4 regions of the Pseudoalteromonas sp. KG3 genome follow, and region 2 is predicted to be linked to each of the others. Evidence: predicted binding sites of a transcription regulator. Region 2 holds the regulator's gene; each other region holds the start of a gene.

Region 1 (3,182 bases), 760 kb from region 2:
GGGTTAACTTTAGAAGCGAAAGGGTTACGGGCACCTGTGGGTAGTCAATGCAAAATTGAGACGATGCACGGTTTTGTTGATGCTGAAATTGTTGGCTTTAACGATCAAACATTGTATTTAATGCCCAACGATCATATTTCAGGTGTGCTGCCAGGTGCACGGGTGATCCCACAAGTAAACGACACAGGGTTACCGGTCGGCATGAGTTTACTTGGCCGTGTTGTTGATGGGCTTGGGCGTCCATTGGATGGCCTAGGCGCAATCAAGGCTGAGCATTATTTAAAATTTGCGCAAAATACCATTAACCCGTTATCACGACGACCGATCACCCAACCAATGGATGTTGGCGTACGCGCGATTAATTCCGTGATCACTGTTGGTCAAGGCCAGCGCATGGGGTTATTCGCAGGCTCCGGTGTGGGTAAATCAGTATTACTGGGTATGATGACACGCGGCTCAGAAGCGGATGTTATCGTGGTTGGCCTTGTCGGTGAACGTGGCCGCGAAGTAAAAGAATTCATTGAAGAAATACTCGGAGTAGAAGGGCGCAAACGTTCAGTGGTGGTGGCGGCTCCTGCCGATGCTTCCCCTTTGATGCGTTTAAAAGGTTGTGAAAGTGCCGTGACTATAGCTGAATATTTTCGGGATCAAGGTTTAAATGTTCTATTGTTACTGGATTCGGTAACGCGTTATGCCATGGCGCAACGTGAAATAGCACTTGCTGTAGGTGAGCCCCCAGCAACAAAAGGCTACCCACCGTCAGTATTTGCAAAACTCCCAGCGCTGGTGGAGCGGGCGGGCAATGGTGGTGAAGGGCAAGGCTCGATTACCGCATTTTTTACGGTACTCAGTGAAGGTGATGATATGCAAGACCCTATAGCTGACGCTGCGCGAGCAATTTTAGATGGCCATATCGTGTTATCACGTGAGCTTGCTGATAGTGGCCATTACCCAGCGATAGATATTGAAAAATCAATTTCTCGGGTTATGCCGCAAGTTGTTTCTGAGCCTCATATGCAGCAAGCACGCGTGTTAAAACAAGTGTACTCAATGTTCCAGCAAAATAAAGATATGATCACCTTAGGGGCTTATCAAAAAGGCACCGATCAAATGTTGGATCAAGCAATCAATATGATGCCAAGAGTGAATGCCTTTTTACAACAAGGCATGAAAGAGGTGATCAGTTATGACGATGGCTTGCAAGGGCTTGCGCAATTATTAGGACAAGCATAATGGCGAATAATAAGCTCGATTTATTGCTAAAAATAGAAAACGATAAAGAAGAGTCGTTACGGATGAATTTTTTGCAAGCGCAGCAAAACTTGCAAGTTAATCAACAAAAGCTGCAGGGATTGAATAACTTTAGGCTGGAGTATACTCAGCAATTACATCTGAAGGGGCAATCTGGGTTAAGTAGTGCAGGGTTTAGCCAGTATCATGCGTTTATTGCCAAAATAGAAGAAGCCATTCGCCAGCAAGCGAATACCGTAAGTACTGCGAAGCAAGTTGTTTCGCAACGGCAAAGTTTATGGCTAAAACAACAAATTAAAGCCAAAGCGGTTGCTAAGTTAATAGAAAAACAACAACTGAAAGCAAATGTGCTTGCGCAAAAGAATGAACAAAAAATGTTGGATGAATTCTCAGCAAATCAATTTTACCAAAGACACCGCAGTTTATAATTCATTGCGCTAAGTTGGATTATTTATTTATTTATTCTAATCAGCTTAGGCATATTACTTGCTTATTTAATACATGAAGTATTTATTTTGGCAAACTGCGGCGGCAAATTGCCACTTTTAATCTAGGTGAATTATGGCTATTAGTGAGCTTTCAGTGTTTATCTCAACTGATAAGGATGTTCAGTTAAACAAAAAAGACAGTACCAAAGGCAGTGCAGCAACAGATAATGAAAGCACTCAAGGTGGTGACTTTTTTACTCAACTACAAACTGCGCATAATAGTGTTGAACCCCTTGTTAAAGAGCCTAATAGCAGTAAGCTTAGCGAGTTAGTTGTAGTTCAAGACAAAGCAGAAAGCACTGAAAAAACAGCAATCGACAACGACGCTGAAAGTGATTCTACGATTTCTGGTGATGATATGCTCGCCCAGATCACTGCGGCAAATAATATGGATACCAGCGTAAATAGTACTTCAGCTACAAACTCTACACTCACTACCCAATTTGGTAGTTATCAAGAAGAAGCAATTGATCCTGATACACTGATTGAGTTAAAAACACCGCGCCCTATTGACAAAGTAACCCCTATTATTGACACCCCACTAGAGGCTGATGAGCCTGTTGATAAGCAACTAAAAGCGACGCTGCTAACAGAAAAAACCGTTGTTGCAGAAGCCATTGATAAACAGTTGCAACTCAAGGGGAATACTGCTGGTGGAGACGCTGTCACACCTATCATCGATGACGTGCAATCAGTCAAAGACAAACAGTCAGCTAAAGACGAACAATTGGCAAAAGATATGCCGCTGAATAAAGTACTGGCTCAGCAATCTCCTGTATTATCAGGCTCTGCATTAGTTAAAGAGGTTGTTGCAGACAGCGATGGTGAAAAAATAAAGCCAAGTGCTTATGCATCACAAGCAGCAGAGCAGAGCAGTTCGATTAAGGGGGATGCAAGCGCATCGCTAACAGAGGCTGCTGCGGCTATAAAAACCGCTTTAATGGCGGGTGAGGCAAGCAATACAAAACCGGTTAATACTGCGCCATCAGCACACGCTGCTGCACAACACATTGAAAATCCCACAAAACCTAATGATGCAGCGTTAGATCAGAGCACCAAGTTATTGCTGAGTGAACAACCGGCAGGACAAAAAAATGCAGATCCATTATTAGTTAACTTAACACCAGAGCAACGGCAACAGTTGCAAACACAAGTAAATGCTATCCGTGAGCAAGGTGCCACAACGGCTAACGTAACTGATTTAAAACAAATACTGGCTGAATTTGTAGAGCTTAATAGTAAAGAAGTTGCAAAACCTAGCACGGCCGTTGCGACTATGAACACGGCAGAGCTAACTCAACTAAGTAAAGACATTTCGCTGTTAAGTCCTGTGCAAAAACAGGCATTAAGCCAGCAATTACAAAATTTTGTCAGCACTGAGCAGCCCAAAGGGGCTTTATTAACTCAGATCAATACAGCTATTGCTGCATTAGCCCAGCCACA
Region 2 (3,182 bases):
CAATCTAAATAAAATAATGTTGGATTGGCGAAACCTGGCAAGTATTCAAGAATATCGTTAAATTCTTCTTGTTCTTTCGGTAAATTACGCACATCAATGCTAACTGCAATTTTGTCGTAATTATCAGAAACACTACGCACTAATGAAGGTAATAAGTTTACTGGAATATTATCAACACAATAATAGCCAAGATCTTCGACTACGCGCAGTGCAACAGATTTACCTGAGCCAGAGCGGCCACTGATGATGATTAACTCCATGTAAACTCTCCTTCATTTGGCTACGACTGCTCAACAATAACGTGATATAAATCTTGATCTGTTTTTGCACTACGTAATTGTTTGCAAAAATCTTTATCGTTAAGTTTATCAGCAATTGTGGCTAACGTCTTTAAATGAAGTTGGCTATCACCATCTGGTACGATGAGGGCGATAAAGAGATCCACAGGACGGTTATCAATCGCATCAAAATTAATCGGTGTTTCGCTTACTAAAATTATCGCTAGTGGGCTTTCAATACCCGTCATACGGCCATGTGGAATAGCAATACCACGACCAATCCCCGTACTGCCTAGTTTTTCTCTGGCGAGTAATGCATCGAGGATTTCTTGTTGTGATAGCTGAGGAAGTTGTTCATGAGCCAATTGGCTGATAAATTCAATGATCCGTTTTTTGCTATTAAAAAGGACCGCAGCTTTGCTGCAGTCCTGGCAAATAAGTGAGCTTAATTTCATAGTATTAGTGTCGAGCGTGCTTCTCTTTGTGTTTGATTACTTGACGGTCAAGTTTGTCAATTAGTCCGTCAATGGCTGCATACATGTCTTGGTGCTCAGTTGAGGCAAATAATTCAGCGCCACTAACATGTATTGTGGCTTCTGCTTTTTGGCTTAGCTTTTCAACGTCAAGAATAACATGGACATTGTTGATGTGATCAAAATGCCTCTCAAGCTTCGCAAACTTATTGTTTACATAGTCTCTTAATGAATCAGTAATTTCTACGTGACGACCAGTTAAATTTAGTTGCATAAGCATTTTCCTTTTTTGATTTTACGCCTTAAATCAAACTCTTTCTTTGATTTGACGGTGGAATAGCCAGTGACTCGCGGTATTTTGCAATAGTCCGTCTAGCTACTTTGATACCTTGCTCTGCCAATATATCTGCAATTTTACTATCACTCAATGGTTTCGCTGAGTTTTCTGCGCTGATCAGTTTTCTGATCAATGCGCGAATTGCGGTAGACGAACATTCACCGCCGTTCTCAGTGCTTACATGACTTGAGAAAAAATATTTTAGCTCAAAAATACCCCGTGGAGTATGCATGTATTTTTGGGTTGTTACGCGAGAAATTGTCGACTCATGCATTTCAACCATTTCAGCAACGTCATTTAGCACCATCGGGCGCATAGCTTCAGGGCCATGTTCAAAGAATCCTTGCTGCTGTTTAACAATGCAGTTGGTTACTTTGAGTAATGTGTCGTTACGACTTTCTAGGCTTTTTATAAACCATTTAGCTTCTTGCAGATGCGAACGAATAAATTGGCTGTCAGTGCTCGATTTAACGGAGCGTGACATGGCCGCATATTGGCTGTTCACTCTAATTTTTGGCATGCTGTCTGGATTAAGTTCAACCACCCAGCGGCCTTTAATTTTTTTCACTGATACATCAGGAATAACGTACTCTGACTCTTCCCGTACTATGGTATCCGCAGGCTTTGGGTTGAGACTGTGGATCAGTGTCATGACTTCTTTTAAATCTTCTTCTTTAAGCTTAGTCTTTTTCATCAAAGTGCGATAGTCGCGACTAGCTAATAAATCGATATGATCCGTTAAAATCATTTTTGTCTCTGCAATCCAAGGAGTTGCAGGATCAAATTGATTTAATTGAATACATAAACACTCTTGTAAACTACGGGCGGCAATGCCAACAGGATCAAATAATTGAATGCGCTTTAAAACCGCTTGCACTTCGTCCAGTTCGATTTCTTCTTCGCTGTTGCCTTGATTTAAGCTCTCTACAAGGTCTTCACAGCTGAGTGTTAAAATACCAGAGTCATCAATGGCCTCAACAATGGCAATGGCGATTGCTTCATCGGTTGGGCTAAAGGGCGTTAGCTGTAACTGCCACATTAAATATTCATGCAAGGTCTCTGTTGAGGCGCCTTGATAAATAGATTCATCTTCGGGCATTGGCCCCGATGAACTGTTAGGCGCAGCACTCATGTATTCATCCCAAGTGACGTCCATTGCCATTTCGTCACTGAGGGTTTCTTTACTTAATGCTTCGCTGCTTTCTTGTTCGTATTCGCTAGGCTTGTCGTCCGCTGAGGCACTGACAGTTAAGTCATCGTTGTCTTGTTTTTGTTCGTTTTTGCCAGCAGCATCTTCTGAATATTCATGTTCTTCTAGTTCTAACAACGGATTGCTATCTAGCGCTTCTTGAATTTCTTGCTGGAGATCCAATGTACTGAGCTGCAATAAGCGAATAGCTTGTTGCAGTTGCGGTGTCATTGTAAGTTGCTGGCCCATGCGCAGCTGGAGTGATTGCCTCATGTATCTCTAACAATCCTTTTATTGTTGTCATTGTTAAGTTTAGCAGATGCTTTACCGAGTGTGGCTTTATAGCCTAAATTGCTCACCCAGGTAAACATCGCGAACTGTTTGGTCGGCAAGTACATGCTCAGGTGTGCCTGATGCAATTAACTCCCCATGAGAAACTATGTAGGCTTTTTCACAAACATCAAGGGTTTCTCGTACATTGTGGTCGGTAATAAGTACGCCAATACCACGGTTTTTAAGGTGTTCAATAATCTTCTTTATATCTAACACTGAAATAGGATCAACGCCAGCAAAAGGCTCATCTAGCAGGATAAATTTTGGATTTGCGGCTAAAGCGCGCGCAATTTCAACGCGACGGCGTTCACCACCCGATAACGCCATACCTTGGCTGTCACGAATATGTTGAATGCTAAATTCATCAAGTAAGCTGTCGAGGGCTTCTTCTCTGGCTTGTTTTTTTAGGTCTTTGCGAGTTTCTAAAATCGCCATCAAGTTTTGATACACAGTCAACTTGCGAAATATCGATGACTCCTGAGGCAAGTAACCAATTCCCAAGCGGGCACGGCTATGCATTGGTAGCAGGGTAATGTCATTATCATCAATACTGATTTTACCTTTGTCGCTAG
Region 3 (3,182 bases), 1.1 Mb from region 2:
CTTGAGTAAACACCCGATCGCCATTGCTAAAATATAGCGTGAGTTTAAGTTCTTGCCCTATTTTTAATGGCTCTTTTGGCTCAAATACCATTAAGTGATAACCACCTGGCTTAAAATCGAGTTGTTGATGAGCCTTGATCTGTAGCGTATCTACTTTTTGCATTTTCATCATGCCATTAACATGCTGATGTTCATGGATCTCAACACGCCCTAAGCTCTCAACCGTTACCTTGGTTAGTTCGATAGCTGTGTCACCATGGTTTACCAGTGTTAAATAACCAGCGCTGGATTTACTCCCCGGTAAAAAGTCTCTTATTTGAGCATTGTTAACAACAATTTCGTTAACCGTATCATGTTGGTGATCTGCATGAGCTAATAACGCAGAAGAATAAAGACCCATAGCTAAAATAGCAGGCGTGAGCATAGTAAGTAATGACTTAAACGACATTTCGATCCTTGTTATATTTAATCACTTTAAATGCTAAATTTAGCATATTTGCGAAAAAATAGTCAGCTAAATTAATATCGAAGGTAATTTCAGTGGCTCAAATTAAGCCACTTTATGATTATCAGTAACAAGCCAGCATAAGCAAACGATCAGTAATAATGGCCAAGCAATCATTAAAGAGCCAAAAAGCAAGGCTAACATCACACCAACCCCAACAATAAGACCCGCTCCAAGCACGCCAACGCTGACCAGTGCTATTACCGCTATAACCACGATCACCGCCACTAATGCACCAAATAACTCAATGCCAACCCAACTTAGGTCTGCAATCCATAGAGGTAATTGCCATGAATCAAATCGCACCACCTCAAATGGATTAAATGCTATGCACAACACTACCAATAAGCAAAACGCAATAATTTTCATGGCTCTTCCCTAGTACGCTTTATTGTCTAAACAACAATGAGCAATTAAGTAACCTGCACCGATAAAGACAGGAAACTGGATAAAAAGTACAATCGTTGCAAGCCTAGTCGCCCAGATAGGAAAATCGAACCGGCGCGCTAAGCCACTACATACACCCGATATTTTTTTATTTAACGGATCTTTACCCCAACGAGTATGGTTATACGTGTTCATTGTCATTACTCCTAGGCGGTCTGTTTCAATTTAGCTTTAAGCTCTGCAAGCTCATTCTCTAACGCTTCATCTTTTACTAATGCGTCTATTTGCTCTGCAGTTGAATGCTGCTTCGCTGTTACATCATAAGCCTCAACCTGCGCTTCTATTGATTCCACGCGTCGCTCAATGACATCAAAGCGAGAAAGTGCGTGCGCGACTTTATCGCTATTCAATTGTTGATTAACACGCACCCGTGCATTCAATACATGGTGAACCTGCGCTAGGCTTTGCTGCTTAGCTTTAGCCGCAGTTAGTTTGTCTTGTAAACGCTGCGCGTCATCACGTAACTTAGCTAATGAATCGGTTAATTTAACCAGCTCTGGTTCAATCGCCGCTAATTCTGTTGCAACACGTTGTTTTTCTTTAAGTGCTGCTGTGGCTAAATCATCTCGCCCTTTGCTCACTGCTATCTCAGCTTTTGCTTGCCATTGTGCTATCGAGGTTTTTTTATCCGCTTGCTGGCGCTGTAACGCTTTTTCTTCGCAAAGAATAGTCGCCGCAGTCGTGCGGCACTCATCCAATGCTTGCTGCATTTCGTGGATTAATAAGTTAAGTAATTTTTCTGGATCTTCCGCTTTATCTAAAACAGCAACTAGGTTTGATTGAATTAGATCATTAACGCGATTAATTAAGCCCATGGTTTTCTCCTGTTGATTATGGGTGATTACAACAAAGAGATTCCAAGACTTGTGCCAAGTAATGAAAATAATAAATTAAATGATAAAAAACAAAAGAATAGGATTTAAAAGTAGAAATAAAACTGACTTTGACATGAATGTAATTAAGTTAATTTGACTAAAAAAATGATTTTTTAACCACTATTTAGGATCAAAAAAAGCCACTAAAAAGTGGCTTTTTTAGCTAACTTGTTTATCTACTCAGGCACAAAACTAAGCGCTTTATCCATCACTGATAAATCAGCCTGTTTGCCATGGCCGTTTTCAGAAAGGTGACGTCTGTAACCTCGAGCGCCGGGTTGACCTTGAAAAATACCTAACATATGTCGTGCAATATGCCAAAAATTAGCACCTTGGCGCATTTCATCTTCAATGTAATCATACATAGCGCGCACCACATCATGACGAGAAAGTGTAAATGGGCTGTCCCCATAAATTTTTTCGTCAACTTCGCTTAAAATAAACGGATTACTGTAAGCTTCTCGACCTATCATTACACCATCGATATGAGCTAAATGCGCAAGACTATCTGCAATCGTTTTAACGCCACCATTTAAGCTCAGATCAAGTTGCGGGTAATCTTTTTTTAATTGATAAACTCTTGGGTAATCAAGTGGTGGCACTTCGCGGTTTTCTTTCGGACTTAAACCACTGAGCCAAGCTTTACGGGCATGAATAATAAAATCGTCGCAACCAACCTTATGAGTGGCCTCAATTAGAGCACATAAAAACTCATAAGAATCTTGTTCGTCTATACCAATACGCGTTTTAACCGTAACGGGGATATTAACTTGCGCTTTCATCGCTGCAACACATTCAGCAACCAATTGCGGTTCAGCCATTAAACAGGCACCGAAGCGACCATTTTGCACCCGATCTGATGGGCAACCAACATTTAGGTTTACTTCGTCGTAGCCACGCTCTTCGGCAAGTTTTGCACACTGTGCCAACGCTTGCGGATCAGAGCCACCTAATTGTAAGGCAACAGGATTTTCATGGTGGTTAAAATGCAGGTAATCACCGCGACCAAATAGAATCGCTCCAGTGGTCACCATTTCGGTATAAAGCACCGCATGCTTAGTCATTTTACGATGAAAAGTACGGCAATGGCGATCTGTCCAATCAAGCATGGGGGCCACAGAAAAACGTCTATTCAAAGTAAAATCCTCAGGTTAATTAGTCACAGGTGGTAGCGACGTAAAAGCGCTGCATTTTACACAAATAGCTAGGCTGCTTCAATGATAAGCATTGAGCCACTTACAAGCCCAAAGCAACAGCTGTAAATGGCTCAATTAAGATTTATTATCTAACCTCAGGTTATTTAACTAAGTAATCATAATTAACACCGCTCACTTCAACAACGGTTACTGCAAGTT
Region 4 (3,182 bases), 720 kb from region 2:
AACTATTAATTTAGATACTCAACCAGCAGGCGGTTTACGCTTTAACTGGGATGGTAAAAATGAAGCAGGTGAAAGCCTTCCAGCAGGAGAATACAGTATAAAAGCTGAGGGCAGCATGGGTGAGGAATTTACCAGTTTACCTGTAGCCACATATAAAAACATTGAAAGTGTAAGTATTAATGGCGCTAATGGCATCATTATCAACACTAAAGCCGGTGCGATTAAGCTGACTGATGTCGCAGAAATTGCATAAACCATTTAAAGTATATTTCTAGCCGAAGGCTAAATATTAACAATTTAGAGGTCAATTATGAGCTTCAATATTGCGTTAACAGGCATCGCTGCCGCACAAAAAGATTTAGATGTTACAGCTAATAACATCGCCAATGTAAATACCACAGGTTTTAAAGAGTCGAGAGCTGAGTTTGCTGATGTGTATGCATCATCAGTTTTTACCTCGGGTAAAACTAAAAATGGTGATGGTGTGCAAACAACATCTGTATCTCAACAGTTTCACCAAGGTTCAACATTAGGTACGCAAAATTCACTGGATCTTGCAATCGGCGGAGAAGGGTATTTTGCTCTTAGTTCTGAGCTGGGTTCACAAGATCATACCTTTACTCGTGCAGGTGCGTTTAAATTAAACAAAGATAATTTTATCGTTGACTCAAGAGGTAGCTTTTTACAAGGTTTCCCTGTGGATCCATCAAGCGGGGATGCGACATCAGTGAGTTTGAGCACATCTACCGCGATTCAAATTCCGGACTCATCTGGTGCACCGCGTGCTACGACAAATATATATTCGTCTTTTCGGTTGGATTCGACCAAAGCAGCGCCATCTGTTACACCATTTGATCCAACCCAATCTGGCTCAATTACTCACTCTACCTCAACCAATATTTATGATTCGTTAGGTGAATCGCATACCATGCAATTGTACTTTGTGAAAACAGATGCAGCGGTTACAGGAAATGCTAACGAATGGGAAGTCTATTCGACCTTAGACGGTCAAGTAGTAAACCCAGATGGAAGCCCGCAAGGCGCTACTGGACCATATACTCCAATTTCAACATTTCAGTTTGACGCTAACGGGTTACCACTCAATACCAACGGTACCGCAAATACGACAAATACATTTGATTCAGTGGTCTTCGATGGCGCTAACCTGACAGGTATTTTAAGCAATGGCGCTAGCTTTCCTAACAATGTAACTGTCAATTGGCGTGATGAAGCGGGCACTTCTTCAAAAATACCGACACAACATGCGGGATCTTTTGAAAATAAAGTACTAGACCAAGATGGTGCGGCTGTGGGGCGGTTGGCAAATATTGATATTGGTGTCGATGGAAAAATTGTTGCTTCTTATAGTAACGGTGATTCTAATTATTTAGGACAAGTTGCGTTAACCCGCTTTTCAAATTCTCAGGGCTTACAACAAGTCGGCAACACTTCGTGGAAGAAAAGTTTAACCTCTGGTGAGCCGATAGCTGGAGAAGCTAATTCGGGCGCATTTGGTAAAATTAGCTCATCGGCGTTAGAGCAATCGAATGTAAACTTAACCAATGAGTTAGTTGATTTGATCAGCGCACAACGTAACTTCCAAGCCAACTCGCGTGCACTGGAAGTGAACTCAACGCTACAGCAAGCTATTTTGCAGATCCGCTAATCTCCGTTTTAATATTTTTATAATCCGACACTTAGGTCGCTATTTTTTAGCGGCCTTTTTTGTTTGCACTATCTTGCTAGCATTTATCACGTCAATTTATTGTGGCACTTATCTTGCATTTGTTACGTTATAGATTTTTAACATGAGTCGATGTTATGGACAAGATGGTCTACATTGCAGCGTCTGGGGCTAAGCAAAGTTTGCTGGGCCTAGGGCTCAAAGCAAATAATTTAGCAAACGCGAATACCACAGGTTTCAAGTCTGACTTCGCACAAGCACGTTCGATGCAAGCGTTTGGGGAAGGTTTACCAACACGTGTTTTTACTATGCAAGAGCGCCCAGGCTCGAATATGACCTCTGGCGGTATAGTTGAAACTGGCCGTGATCTTGACATTGCGATGAGCGATAAAGGCTGGCTAACGGTACAAGATGCATCAGGTAATGAGGCATATACTAAAGTCGGTGCGCTGAATATCACACCCGATGGCGCTTTAATGACCAGTCATGGCCGTCAAGTTGTTGGCGAAGGTGGACCTATCATCTTACCGCTACCAATTGAAAAAATTGAATTCAGCGAAGATGGCTCGATCCAAGTACGCCCGCAAGGAGCGCCAGCCAACTTTTTAGAAGTTGTCGACCGTTTAAAGGTAATTAAGGCAAACAACTCTGAGCTTGAAAAAGGCAATGATGGTCTGTTTCGACCAAAACCTGAATTGCTTGAAAATGATATTTGTGGATTTTGCGACATCTCTAATGATGTGAAGGTGCTCAGTGGCACCTTAGAAATGTCAAATGTGAATCCAGTACATGAAATGGTGGATATGATAAGCCATCAACGCCAATTTGAATTACAAGTTAAGCTGATGAAAACGGCAGAAGAAATTGACGAACGACATACTCAATTACTGCGTATTGTTTAACTTTATTGAGAGGACATTAGTATGAATCCTGCATTGTGGATAAGTAAAACCGGGCTTGATGCTCAACAAACCGATATATCGGTGATCTCAAATAATTTAGCCAATGCCAGCACTGTTGGTTATAAGAAAAGCCGTGCGGTGTTTGAAGATTTGCTGTACCAAAATATTAATCAGCCGGGTGGCCGTTCATCACAAGATACCGAAATGCCTTCAGGTTTAATGCTCGGTGCAGGCACTAAAGTTGTTGCCAACCAGAAAAACTTTTCTCAAGGTAATATGTTAACCACTGAGAATTCATTGGATTGGATGATCTCCGGCCCTGGTTTTTTTGAGGTGTTGCAGCCTGACGGTAATATTGCTTATTCTCGCAATGGTCAATTTACTACCGATGAAGATGGCCGCATTGTCACCGCAGGTGCTGGTTTTCCAGTACAGCCGGAAATGAATGTGCCTGATGATGCGCAGTCAATTACCGTATCGCAAGATGGCGAAGTATCTGTGCGCATTGCCGGGCAGCCTGAAAATGTGGTGATTGGTCAGCTGACGATCAGCGATTTTATTAATCCATCGGGCCTTGAACCAGTAGGGCAAAATTT

The links. Region 2 encodes sigma-54, which starts transcription at its own class of promoters, with help from an activator protein. Its sites were predicted from a motif close to GTTGGCACGNNNNTNGNNT; they were not measured.
Region 1: NDQ71_RS06250 (flagellar hook-length control protein FliK) is a predicted target of sigma-54. The motif match lies at 1,725-1,743, and genes of this name have one in related genera.
Region 3: NDQ71_RS14775 (PspA/IM30 family protein) is a predicted target of sigma-54. The motif match lies at 1,808-1,826, and genes of this name have one in related genera.
Region 4: NDQ71_RS06480 (flagellar basal body rod protein FlgF) is a predicted target of sigma-54. The motif match lies at 1,767-1,785, and genes of this name have one in related genera.

Annotation. Positions count from the first base shown of each region.
Region 1 covers NZ_CP098523.1:1,299,985-1,303,166, reverse strand. Annotated here, with positions in the region: gene fliI (flagellar protein export ATPase FliI) at 1-1,233, shown strand, start outside; gene fliJ (flagellar export protein FliJ) at 1,233-1,679, shown strand; gene NDQ71_RS06250 (flagellar hook-length control protein FliK) at 1,813-3,182, shown strand, end outside.
Region 2 covers NZ_CP098523.1:2,061,990-2,065,171, reverse strand. Annotated here, with positions in the region: gene rapZ (RNase adapter RapZ) at 1-260, opposite strand, end outside; gene ptsN (PTS IIA-like nitrogen regulatory protein PtsN) at 281-733, opposite strand; gene hpf (ribosome hibernation promoting factor) at 738-1,025, opposite strand; gene NDQ71_RS09810 (RNA polymerase factor sigma-54) at 1,054-2,550, opposite strand; gene lptB (LPS export ABC transporter ATP-binding protein) at 2,617-3,182, opposite strand, start outside.
Region 3 covers NZ_CP098523.1:3,122,834-3,126,015, reverse strand. Annotated here, with positions in the region: gene NDQ71_RS14790 (copper chaperone PCu(A)C) at 1-448, opposite strand, end outside; gene NDQ71_RS14785 (hypothetical protein) at 551-874, opposite strand; gene NDQ71_RS14780 (PspC domain-containing protein) at 884-1,087, opposite strand; gene NDQ71_RS14775 (PspA/IM30 family protein) at 1,099-1,767, opposite strand; gene dusA (tRNA dihydrouridine(20/20a) synthase DusA) at 2,004-2,936, opposite strand; gene NDQ71_RS14765 (hypothetical protein) at 3,124-3,182, opposite strand, start outside.
Region 4 covers NZ_CP098523.1:1,346,865-1,350,046, reverse strand. Annotated here, with positions in the region: gene NDQ71_RS06490 (flagellar hook assembly protein FlgD) at 1-253, shown strand, start outside; gene flgE (flagellar hook protein FlgE) at 311-1,666, shown strand; gene NDQ71_RS06480 (flagellar basal body rod protein FlgF) at 1,822-2,586, shown strand; gene flgG (flagellar basal-body rod protein FlgG) at 2,608-3,182, shown strand, end outside.